DNA from 3 places in the Paenibacillus sp. OSY-SE genome. Region 1 is predicted to be linked to each of the others. Evidence: riboswitches for the same ligand, from Rfam matches in the RefSeq annotation. Region 1 holds a riboswitch; each other region holds the start of a gene.
What was found. A riboswitch is a leader RNA that binds a small molecule or an ion and turns the genes downstream of it on or off. The one in region 1 is predicted to bind cobalamin.

Region 1 (4,222 bases):
TCCGTTGAAGCCGCTGTTCATGACTGATTCAACGATAGACTTGAATATTTTCGCATTTTTTTCGATGAGATCGAGACGTGTTTCGCCAGGAGCTTGGTTCGCACCGGCTGTGATGACGACCAAATCGGCATCTTTACAATCGCTGTAGTTCCCAGCCCAAATTCGCATGTTGGATGCGAATGGAAGACCGTGGTTTAGATCCATCGCGTCGCCCTCCGCTTTTTTATGGTTGGCGTCGATAATGACTAATTCGGAAGCTAAGCCCTGATTGAACAAGGCGAATGCATAGCTGGATCCGACGAATCCCGAACCGATCAATGCAATGCGGGATACTTTGGATATTTGGGTCATAATGTGTATTGCCTCCTTTGTGCTCAATGAAGCATGAGACAGCTTGTTCAAAATATGTAACAATTAAATTTTAACCAATATTCATACATATAGCCAACCTAAAATGAAAATTTCATGAAAGGAGGCATCACGACGTTATCGAGAGATGTAAAATGCAATTAAATTAAAAGCTTTCCTCTCGATATGAGGAGGCTCTGATTTTGAGCGGTAATGCGCCCAAGATTATTAGTTCGACTATATCAATTTTTCTCGAAATATATGTGTTTTGTGAAATGTGTTCTGTGGTTGTAAATCGTGCATGGAGTGCTCGTTTATATGTGAGTGGCCCCGAAACGTTTGCAGGAAAATGAGGAAGGAGTTATCTTGGAGATATGGATGACAATTCAGAAGTAACGATATGAATATAAAGGAGGCAGTTATGATGGCGAATTTGACGGTGAAAGTGGAAGGAATGACTTGCGGACATTGCAAGCAATCGGTCGAACGGGCCGTTGCTGGCATCGGCGGACAAGCACAGGTGGACCTGGCGGCGAAGCAAGTGAGTGTCACTTATGACGAGACGGCAGTAAAGCCGGATCAGATTCGCGAAGCGATCGAGGACCAAGGTTTCGATGTGATCTCGTGATCGTAAATGAATGATGCAAGGTGAAAAGTTGGTATTTTCATCGGTTTCTCCACATGGTATGATCGAGCTTAGAAGGGAACAGATTGAATAAAGGAGGTCCGTTGATGCAATTACGAGTGACACCAAAGGCGGCACAGCGGTTTCAGACCGATTGGGGATTCACAGCAGGAGATACGGTGCGCGTATTCGTGCGCTACAGTGGATTCAGCGCTTCGGGACCTTACTCTTTCGGCATCATGAAAGACAGTCCGCAATATCCTGGCGTAACCGAAGTCGTGGACGGCATTACATTCTACATGGAGCAGAACGATCTGTGGTTCTTGGACGATCGCGAGCTGACCTTAGATGAGAACGGGGAAGACATCGTGTTCCTGAATGAAGGAATGTCCATATAGCGTGTGTATTTTCATTGCCAAGCTAGGCATACTTGGGAGACGAGTATGGGTTCGACTTTCTGGGGATGCATTACCGGAAGACATGGGAGAAGGTAAACCTATTCTTAATCAAAATTGACTGGTATATCAGGAAAAGGTTAACCCTTTTCTGGAACCAAAAGAAAAATCGTCGTTACAAACACAGCAAACCCAGACAGGCGGCCGCAGCGGCACAGCTTGCGGGACTTAAGAAACTCGTCGTGTAAGGAAAGTACTTTAATGAGCAAGTAAGAAGAACATCGGAAACCCGGATGAGGGAAAACCTCACGTCAGGTTTGATGAGGAGGGGCTGAAATTTACTCAGCCCTTTACTTTACTGCTCATCCATTTGGAAAAAGCACTTGTCATCCGCTGCAAGACAGTTTATAATCGTTCTCAATTGGAAGGGTGTCCATCACGTTCCAACACAACTGCATATCAGGGAACAGGCGCTTTGCGAACATGTCAAAGCTTAATAGGGAAGTTCGGTTCAAGTCCGACGCGGTCCCGCCACTGTATCAGAAGAGGTGTAGCCTTCAGGCCACTGGTTTCGCTAATGCAACCGGGAAGGCCGCTAACACCGATGACGCTGAAGCCAGGAGACCTGCCTGTTCTGGCAGCACTGATTGTACCTACGGGAGATAGGGAAGTGTTCGTAAACATGGAAATCGCGTGTCGATGTCCGGCGCAGCCGGATGGCACGATGATAGGAAAGCGATGAGCCATTATTCCGTCATGGACGTTTACGGGACATCTCTGTCAGTTGGCAGGATGTCCTTTTTTGTGGTTTCCTTATGGCGAATAATGTTATATGCTAATTCCGTGTTAACAGATAGAAATTGTCCCTATTTGTCCCGCGGGGGAATCACATATGGAGAGGAGCAAGGATAATGACAGCATCATCAGTAAAGACAAGTGCAGCAGGATATCCGCGCATCGGCTATGATCGCGAATGGAAGAAAGCGTTGGAGCAGTATTGGGCGAAAAAGATTTCGGCTCAGGAGCTGGAGCAGGAATTAGACAAGATTGAATTGCAGCGATTGACCAAAATGCAACAAGCCGGTCTCGATTACATTCCTGTAAACGACTATTCTTGGTACGACCATGTGCTCGACATGACTACGATGTTCGGACTCATCCCTTTACGTTATTCGTATGAAGGCGGGGAAGTATCGCCTGATCTCATGTTTGCTCTTGCACGTGGAACCCAAGATGCAGTTGCTTGTGAAATGACGAAATGGTTCAACACGAACTATCACTATATTGTGCCAGAATGGGAAGGTCGTGCGCCACAGCTTACTTCCAACCGGCCGCTGCAAGCTTATCGCAAAGCGAAGCTTCAGTTGGGCATCGAAGGCAAGCCGGTCATCATTGGTCCTTACACGTATGTGCGCTCCTTGAAGGGGGTTCCCGCAGGAGAACGTCTGCAGGTCCTGAAGCAGTTCATCGGTGTGTACAGCGACATTCTTCGCGAGCTTGAAGCGGAGGGCGTTCCGTGCGTACAGCTGGATGAGCCGGCGTTCGTCTTGGCAATGAAGCCAGAAGATTGGCAGGCTGTGCAATCCGTATACGAACAGCTGCGGATAGCGGCTCCGACGCTTCCGTTATGGGTGCAAACTTATTTCGATGCGGTATCGGATTACGAAGCATTCGTTCAACTGCCGGTCAATACGCTGGGGTTGGATTTCGTGCATGGCAAAGCAAGCAACGAAGCCGCGCTTCGCAAGTCGGGCTTCCCTCAAGATAAAACGTTAGCGCTCGGCGTTATCGACGGCCGAAACATATGGCGTGCTGATCTGCAAGAAGCGGCGGAGTGGCTGGAATCCGTTGCGAGCATCGTGCCGAAGGAACGATGGATCGTACAGCCGTCATGCAGCCTGCTGCATGTGCCGTTGACGGCGACGCGCGAGACAGAGCTTCCGGAGGTAATTCGTGAGGCGTTGGCCTTCGCGGATGAGAAGCTGGAGGAGACGGTGCAATTAGCCCGTCATATCGCGCAGCCTAGTGAAGCAACGCGCGCCGCTCTGAATGACAGTGCCGCGCGCGTCCTTTCATGGCGCAACGAGCCTTCCCGCCAGCGTGCAGATATCGTCGAAGCATTGCACGAGCTGCTGGAGGAGGAGAAGGCGAAAGGAATTAAACGCACGCCTTATGAGGAGCGCCGAGTGCTGCATTCGAAGCGCTGGCCGGAACTCCCGCTCTTGCCGACGACGACAATCGGCAGCATGCCGCAAACGGCGGACATTCGCCGGGCGAGATTGCGTTACCGCAAGGGAGAGTGGGATGCCAAAACGTATGAAGCTTTCCTGGAAGATGAAATGACGCGTTGGATTCGCATCCAGGAAGACATCGGCATCGATGTGCTCGTGCATGGCGAGTTCGAGCGTACGGACATGGTTGAATACTTTGGCGAAAAATTGGACGGCTTCGCCTTTACCAAATTCGGCTGGGTGCAATCTTACGGCTCCCGCTGCGTTAAGCCGCCGGTTCTCTACGGGGATGTCGCGTTCACAGAACCGATGACCGTGAAAGAGACGGCGTTCGCCCAGTCTTTGACTGCGCAGCCGGTTAAAGGCATGCTCACTGGTCCGGTGACGATTCTGAACTGGTCGTTCGTCCGTAATGATGTCCCGCGCGAACAAGCGGCATTCCAGCTGGCTTATGCGCTGCGTCAAGAAATTGCCGCCTTGGAGCAAGCCGGCATCGGAATGATTCAAGTGGATGAGCCGGCGGTGAAGGAAGGCATGCCGCTCAAAGCGGAGGATGCATCCTTTTACACGGAGTGGGCCGTGCTTGCATTCCGCTTGGCCACATGCGGCGCGGAGCCTAAGAC
Region 2 (4,222 bases), on a different contig from region 1:
GCTTATATGGGAGACGAGGTCCAGCCTTTGCAAGCACAGCATATTCCGGCTGCCTGCAGTCTGCTGACAGGCAGTACACTGGGCTTCACAGTCATCGCTGCCGTGCTGCTATATGCGCGCGGGGGATGGCTCCTGTAGATGAATGGCGGATGAAGGAGTAAGAATGAAATGAGACTGACACGACAATATAAAGCTCCCCGTCAGAAGAGGCGCCGATCAGGAGCAAGCCCATCTGGAATGGTAACAAGAGGTGCGATGTCCAAACGGAATGTACGCAGAAAAAAGGGCGTACGAGATACCATCGTGCGATTCGCGATCGTGCGGCACGGATTGACGCAGGCGAATGTAGAACGGCGTTATATTAGTTATACGGATGATTCCATCCTGCCACAGGCTTCAGAGGAGCTGGGGCCTTTGCGCCGGGCATTGGCGCACCCCGCTCCGATCCTCTACACAAGCGATATGCGCCGCTGCCGCGAAACGATCGCGTACTTGCGGCCTCGCGACAGCCGAGAAGCATCTGTTGATACACGGCTGCGAGAGTACGACTTCGGCATGTGGGAAGGCTTGACCTATAACGATCTGAAGGAAGAGCCCCAATATCGAAAGTGGCTGGATGATATGTCGTCCGTGCAGCCGCCGCGGGGAGAACCGTGGCAGTCATTCTGCACGCGTACGGCACATGTATGGTGGGAGATACTGAGAAATGCGCGGGCGCAAATCCGCACCGTGCCGGAACAGTCAGGTGTGGCTCGCACCCAGAATCGTCCACTGCGAACGAGCAGGAACCGAAAAGCTCGGATTCGGACTGACCGCTTCGTGCAAGGTGCGTCTGGCCGAATGGCGCGCCCGGACGTGCTCGTGGTGACCCACGGCGGCATTGTACGGAGACTGCACACGCTCGCATTCCCGCGCAAATCGTTCTGGGAGGCGGCTGCGCCGATTGGCGGCGGTGTTATGATTACGGCGAAGCGTTGCGCGCGCAAATGGGTGTTCCTGCGCGCTGAGCGTTTTCCCTCTCTATAGCGGGGGCAGCCGGGGCGCGAGATGGCCGGATTGTTGATTTGTATCGGGAGACAGGTTGCCCTTGTGAGCAACCTTATTGCAAGAACGGAGCTTTTCCCCTATAATCTATTATCAAGTTCAATGCTTGAACGGACAAATGAATAGTGCAATTTCTTCAGGCCCTTGCGTGTACGGATACGATTGATCCGATCTAATATATGATCCATGCCCAAGGTTAATAGGGAAGCCGGTGAAATTCCGGCGCGGTCCCGCCACTGTGAATGGAGTGTTGCGCTCATGAAGCCACTGTCGATGCGGCGCCGGATGTACAGATGTTCGGATGCGGCGACGGGAAGGCGAGCGGCAACGTGCAGCTCCTAAGTCAGGAGACCTGCCTGAAGATAGACGAGCAATATCCTTCGCGGAAGGGATCACGTCTACGAAGTATGGCATGAGGCAATGCAAGACGCTGTCGATACCGCTGTTGCGGCAAGCATGACGCTGGCTATGCCGTGTCGTACCTTATAGGCTAAGTGAGACGAAGTCCCCCGATCCGCAGGATCGGGGGTTTTTTAACACTGTGTTCTTTGACAACCTATTGTACATAGATGAAGGGATATGCTCGTCACCTGACCATTATTGCGCTGCGTTTACCGCGTTTGCTCCAGTTCACAGAAGACGATTCACACTCAAGGAATATATTAAGCAAGGGAGAGGGACATTTATGCACAAATGGCTGAATAAAACATTGGCAGCCGTATTGGCAGTTATTTTGGCAGTAAGCTTGACGGCTTGCGGCGCGAGCACAGAGGAAGTGAAGCCTTCCGACAACACGGCGGCGCAGCAGGAGAACACAAATGAAGAAGCTTCCAATACAGAGCAATCGAAGCAGGATGACGCTGCGAAGACGACATATCCGCTTACTGTGAAAGACGTCACTGGTGAAGAGTTCACCTTCGACAAAGCGCCGGAGCGCATCATCTCGGTGTCGCCGGCAGAGACAGAGTCGTTGTTTGCTCTTGGCTTGGATGAACAAATCGTCGGGGTATCCGACTATGACGACTATCCAGAAGCAGCCGCTTCGAAGGCGAAGATGGGCGGTATCGTAAAGCCGAATGAAGAGGCGATTATTGCAGCGAAGCCAGATATTGTCTTCACCGGCATCTCCATGAAAGAGCCAGTCGTGAACAAATTCCGCGAGCTGGGCATTAAAATTTTCAAAGTGGAACCGAAGACATATGATGACGTTATTAAAAACATAGAACTGTACGGTCAAATTACGGATCGTCAAAAAGAAGCGCAAGCAGTCGTTGAGCAAATGAAGAAAGCGCGCGAAGAAGTACAAACTGCTGTGCAAAGCGTTACCGACAAGAAAAAAGTCTACATTGAGTTCTCCCCAGGTTGGACAGTAGGCCGCGGTGAGTTCATGAATGAGATGATCGAGCTTGCCGGCGCTGCGAACGTAGCAGCGGATGCGGAAGGCTGGGTGCAAATCAACGAGGAGAACATCATCAAGTCGAATCCAGACGTCATTTTGTACACCCAAGGGGTTGTCGACCAGGATACGAACAAGTCATTGGAAGAAATCATCCGCGGACGCAGCGGGTGGAATAACATTAACGCGATTAAAAACAACCAAGTTATCGCTGTGGATCAGAATTTGATCAGCCGTCCGGGACCTCGTGTGGCGGAGGGGCTCAAAGCCGTTGCAAAAGCGATTTACCCTGACTTGGTGAAATAACCGATGTGGAGAAATAGATGAAAAAGATTGTATGGTATGGAGGAGCGAGCTTTGCGCTTCTCCTCTTGTCCGTTCTGGGATGTTTGGCTGTCGGCTCGGTGCAGATGCCTTTAGGTGAAATGACACGCATCTTGCTCCATCATATACCGGGCTTGGACTCTATCGTTCCGGTGACCTGGGATGACGCCTCTGCGCAAATTATGATGAAGGTGCGCTTTCCGCGTGTCGTGCTTGCGATGTTGGTCGGAGCAGCGCTCGGTGTGGCAGGCACCGCGTTTCAAGGCGTGCTGCGCAATCCGTTGGCTGACCCGTACACTCTGGGCGTATCGTCCGGCGCGTCCGTCGGCGCGGCTCTTCTTATATACTTCGGGCTCCAATACGCGCTGCTCGGAGAGTGGACCATTCCGGTCGTCGCGTTCGCAACAGGGACGTTGACGCTTATTATCGTCATGCGGCTTGCCAATGACGGCGGGAAAATCCCGATTGAAACGCTTATTTTGTCTGGGGTCGTTATGCAAGCCTTTCTTGGCGCGATCGTCTCCTTCCTAGTCGCGATGACGAAGCAAACGATTAACGAAATATTGTTCTGGGTCATGGGCAGCTTGGCGCTGCGCGGATGGTCCTATACGGTTGTGCTGGGCCCTTACTTGGCTATCGGCATCATTATTCTCATTTCCTATGCAAGACCGCTTAATCTGCTCGCATTGGGCGAGCGGCAGGCCTCTCATCTCGGGCTTCATGTGGAGCGCACGAAGTGGGTAGTGCTGCTTACCGCCACATTAATTACGGCGGCGGCGGTGTCCGTATCTGGCGTCATCGGCTTTGTCGGCTTGGTCGTTCCGCACATATTGCGTTTAATCGTCGGTCCGGATTACCGCTATTTGATTCCGCTCTCAGCGGTGGGCGGCGCAATCTATGTGATGTGGGCGGATACGATTGCAAGAACGGCGTTTGCGCCGACGGAAATTCCTCTCGGCGTGGTGACTGCATTTATCGGCGCGCCATTTTTTGCTTACCTGCTTATACGGAACAAGCGTGCGAAACGGGGGAAATGGTCATGAGACATATGCCGGCACAGCAGGAGGCGCAATCAGCGGAACCAATCATTCACGCGGAGCGGCTGTGCAAACGTTATGGCGACAAAACGGTGCTCGACAACGTATCGCTTTCCGTGCAGCCGGGAGAATGGGTCGGCATCATCGGACCGAACGGAAGCGGGAAATCGACGCTCTTGTCGCTCGTATCGGGGGCGGATACCGTGTCTGCCGGACGTGTCCGCATTCAGGGACGGGCGCTTGCCTCTTATAAGCGCAAGGCGTTATCGCAGTTGATGGCGGTGCTGCAGCAGGAGGCGCTGCCTCCGCTCAACTTCACCGTGCGCGAAATTGTTGAGATGGGACGATTCCCATATCAATCGTGGCTCGGTTCGGAAGGCGAAGACAGCGGTCCGTTCATTGACGGCATTATGGATCGGCT
Region 3 (4,222 bases), on a different contig from region 1:
TGCGAGAAAGCCGTGCAGGTTCATTGCCCCGAGCCCAACGGAATGCAGTTCGCGGTTCGCCTTCGCTACTGAAGGGACAATCGAAATGTCGCTGCGGTCGCTCACTTCGGTTAGCGCATCCATCGAACGATGAACCGTCTCTTTCATCCGCTTGTTCTGCATCACGTTAACGATGTTAAGTGAGCCCAGGTTACAAGAAATATCGCGATTGATTACATCCTCTTCACCGTAATCATTGATCGAGGATACTTCACTTAACTGCGCAATCTCACTGCACAGGTTGGAAAATTTAACACGCCCAATTTCTTTCAGCGCATGATATTCATTGGCGTTATCGACAAACATCAGGTATGGGTAACCGGATTCCATCTGGATTTGTGCAATTTTAATGATAAGGTCTCGGGCAACAACTCGTTTTTTGCGGACATTCGGGTTGTTGACGAGCTCATCATACATGGCTGTGATATCCATATCGTCCATATGCATGCCGTACTCTTTATATACCGTATGCGGGTAGAAGAGATACATATCTTTATCTTTCTCTACCAATTCGAAAAATTTATTAGGAGCTACGACGCCAAGCGACAGCGTTTTGATACGAATTTTCTCATCGCTGTTAATCTTTTTCGTATCCAAAAACTCATGAATGTCGGCATGGAAAATGTTTAAGTAAACGACCCCGCTGCCATCGCGTTGACCCAATTGATTCGCATAGGAGAAGCAATCTTCAAACAATTTCATTACCGGCAGCACACCGCTCGCTTTGCCGTCCAAGCCTTTGATCTGTTCGTCAGCTGCGCGGATTTTGCTCAAGCTCAAGCTTACGCCGCCGCCAATTTTACTTAATTGCAAGGCAGAATTAATGGCGAATCCGATCGAGTTCATCGAATCGTCGATCTCCAGCAAGAAGCAGCTTACCAATTCACCGCGCCGCTTCTTCCCTGCATTCAGGAAGGTCGGCGTTGCTGGCTGGTATTCCTGCGAAATGAAGAGCTCCGCGTATTCCATCGCCTTCTTCATGTCACCATTGCCCAAGAAGAGGGAGACGACCGCAATGCGATCTTCGTACCGCTCTAAAAACTTCGTTCCGTCATTCGTCTTCATAGCGTAGTTGTTGTAGAACTTAAAAGCGCTCATAAACGAAGGAAATCTGAACTTCTTCTGATACACCATCTCGTACAACTTCTTGACTTCAGCAAAACTATATTTATCGAACAGCTCCTGTTCGTAGTAGTCATGCTCAATGAGATAATCGATTTTCTCTCTCAAATCGTGAAAGAAGACCGTGTTTTGATTCACATAATCGACAAAATAACTTCTAGCCGCCTCACGGTCTTTTTCAAACTGATACTTTCCATCTTTTAACACCATAATTTCATTGTTAAGCTGAATCCAATTTGATAGTTGCATCGACAATTTCGTTTACCTCCTGTTTAAAACGCTCCACATCTTTATTGGTACCGCTCAGTTCGAATTTCATTAATACGGGAACTGAGTACATTTCGGAAATACGGTCCGCTGCCCTTCCATAAAGTTCGCCCCAATTCATATTACCACTGGAGACCACCCCTTGCAGCATGTCGCCATTATTCTCCAAAAATTTCAAAGTCGATTGAGGCGCTTGTCCGAATCCAGTCGAATATGTAATTAAGACGAATGGTTCTTCGACAGTCAGCCCGTCTGCGACTTGAATACACTCCAGATCAAGCTTATTGACGAAGCGCTTCACGTTTCCGGTCTTTGAGTCAAACACGATACGCATCAGTGACCCTCCATTGCTAGAAGCATTGCAAACATGATTCTGTGATTTTTTCCATAGAAAAAGCCCACCTAATCTGGTAGATGAGCTTAAAACGACAACAAAAAAGTACAGCGCTTGTTGCTTCACCAAGCACTCTGCAGCGTGTCGTTTCCACTTCTCATCCCCCGAAGATGCGAAACCAAGTAAATAGGCAGGTCTCCTGACTTGTGTGTCATCCTACTGTGGGCCCTTCCCATATCAGCGACTCTCAGAGATCCATAATACAGTGGCAATGCCCATCTCGTCCACACTTACAGTTGCGGGGACAGCTCCGGAATTGCACCGGATTCCCTATTAAGTCGAACTCGACACCTTATTTACTCTATGATATTCAGTTAAATAATCCATATTTAGTATGTACTCTCTTAAACAGACACTAAATATAGGCTCTTATCGTAGCATACACATTTTTCTGCGAAGAAGCAAGATATTTGACATAAAAAACAAGCTGACGAAATTCAATTGGGCCATTCAATTTCTTTCTCTTTCGCACGAAAAAAAGCAGGACGTCGTCGCATAATCGCCCTGCTTCAGCAGCATGAAAGTCTATTCGATTTTCCAGGTTGCTATATCAATCTGACACCGAAATAATAATAATCGGTCGCGAAAATACAACTTCTTTATGTTATGGCATATAGTTGATCACCATCTTGGATACCTGCTTCTCCCAAGAATCGGCACCTGACAACTCGACCTTCACATAATTTGTGCCCGCTGGCAGTAAGGTTTGGGGAGAATACATTTTTTTGTACCATTGACTTCCCGTATAAACGCCCGGTGTGCTCACATGAACGACTTTCGTCCAGTTCTGATTGTCGGAAGAGGTGTAGAATGCCCCGCCATCCCAGACACTGAAATGGTATACGGTCGCACTAAAATTGATTATATTCTGAAGATTATAAACAAAGCTTTGTGTTGTGCCATCGGTACGCTTTACCCGTGACGTATCTCCATTGAAATAAAAACGATTGGATGAATCCAATGCCAATCCGCTTGTATGGGAGCTAGTCTTGGACCAGTCATCCAGATCATCAGTCAACGTTTGATTCGGAGGATCATCTGCAGAACCATTTTGTCCGACATAGGTTACTACGCTCTTGGGCGCTATTATAGCCCGAAATTTCCCACTGTTCGAAGGAATAGAAGGTCCCTGCCCTGCACCCCTTGATTCACCATTGCCTGCTTCAGATAGTCTTTCAGGAACACCTGGATGTTCGTAGAATTCCATTCACTGGAATCCCAAGACAGGAAAGTCATCGAATTGGGTTCGTTGGCTAAGGATACACCGTAAAGGTCGATACCGAACTGCTGGTTGTATTCCTTGATAAACTTGGACATGAGAAGAGCAAAATCACCATAATTTTCGGATTTGAGATACCCGCCATTGGTTGTGGAATTGTTGGTCTTCATCCATGCAGGCGGGCTTCAACTGCTTGCAATTAGCTTATGAACTCCTCTGGCCTCGGCCTGCTGCATGACCCACACCTAATCAGGTCTGCCATTGAAATCATATTGACCTGGTGGGGATTAAATGCCGGGAATATAGCGCCCCTGAAGATGGCCATTTGTATCCGTAAGCATCTTTTTGTAATAACCGGTATTAGCCAGTTATATAAACGTTTGGTGCAGCGATTGCCCTCCATCCAACGTCAAGCACGCGCCGTTCATATACGCTGCATCCGGCGAGAGCAGAAAAGCGGCAAGCCCCGCAATCTCTTCCGGTGTGCCCAAGCGTCCTAGCGGTACGCTGTCAAGCATGCGCCGTCCGGCTTCCTCGGATGGAACGAGCTTATCTGCGCCACCGGTGCGCTCGATTAAGCCAGGTGCGATGGCGTTGACTCGGATGCCATAGCGGCGTCCCCATTCCACCGCAAGCGTGCGCGTCATGGCGAGCACACCCGCTTTGGCGCTAGCCGAGTGAATAACCCCCGGTCCGGCATCCCACGCATATGTGGCCACCATGTTGACAATGCTGCCCGGAATGCCCTCGGCAATCCAATACTTTCCGACCGCTTGGCTGCAATAGAACGTCCCGTTCAACACAATGTTGATGACCGCATTCCAGCCATTGATTGACAAATCCTCTGCTGGACATAGAAAATTGCCTGCTGCATTGTTAATGAGCGCGTCGATTCGTCCGAAGGCAGCCACTGCTTCGTCCACCATACGCTGTACATCTGCCGGCTGACGCACATCCATTTGTACGGTAAGCACCTGTCCTGCGAATGTTTCTATTTCGCCTTTTGCCGCCTCCAGCTTCTCTGCCGATCGTCCTGTTATGACGACCCATGCGCCCTCCTGTGCCATACGCGCAGCCATCGCCTTGCCCATACCGCTGGAACCGCCCGTGATGATAACCGACTTCCCCTTCATTTCCCCGCCTCGCTTTCACTATTTTGCTCACTCGGATTGTCATACAGC

Region 2: it holds a riboswitch for cobalamin, as region 1 does, so the genes downstream of both, A372_RS0121900 (ABC transporter substrate-binding protein) here and metE (5-methyltetrahydropteroyltriglutamate--homocysteine S-methyltransferase) in region 1, are expected to answer to the same signal.
Region 3: it holds a riboswitch for cobalamin, as region 1 does, so the genes downstream of both, nrdI (class Ib ribonucleoside-diphosphate reductase assembly flavoprotein NrdI) here and metE (5-methyltetrahydropteroyltriglutamate--homocysteine S-methyltransferase) in region 1, are expected to answer to the same signal.

What each region holds. Positions count from the first base shown of each region.
Region 1 is NZ_ALKF01000205.1:320,847-325,068, forward strand. Features, by position in the region: gene A372_RS0132325 (L-lactate dehydrogenase) at 1-351, opposite strand, end outside; gene A372_RS0132330 (cation transporter) at 773-976, shown strand; gene A372_RS0132335 (HesB/YadR/YfhF family protein) at 1,081-1,371, shown strand; cobalamin riboswitch at 1,820-2,015, shown strand; gene A372_RS37835 (hypothetical protein) at 1,973-2,110, shown strand; gene metE (5-methyltetrahydropteroyltriglutamate--homocysteine S-methyltransferase) at 2,280-4,222, shown strand, end outside.
Region 2 is NZ_ALKF01000194.1:89,225-93,446, forward strand. Features, by position in the region: gene cbiB (adenosylcobinamide-phosphate synthase CbiB) at 1-138, shown strand, start outside; gene A372_RS0121895 (histidine phosphatase family protein) at 256-1,026, shown strand; cobalamin riboswitch at 1,208-1,418, shown strand; gene A372_RS0121900 (ABC transporter substrate-binding protein) at 1,730-2,746, shown strand; gene A372_RS0121905 (FecCD family ABC transporter permease) at 2,764-3,807, shown strand; gene A372_RS0121910 (ABC transporter ATP-binding protein) at 3,804-4,222, shown strand, end outside.
Region 3 is NZ_ALKF01000200.1:91,359-95,580, reverse strand. Features, by position in the region: gene nrdE (class 1b ribonucleoside-diphosphate reductase subunit alpha) at 1-1,410, opposite strand, end outside; gene nrdI (class Ib ribonucleoside-diphosphate reductase assembly flavoprotein NrdI) at 1,382-1,762, opposite strand; cobalamin riboswitch at 1,935-2,133, opposite strand; gene A372_RS38035 (hypothetical protein) at 2,427-3,029, opposite strand; gene fadH (2,4-dienoyl-CoA reductase) at 3,410-4,174, opposite strand.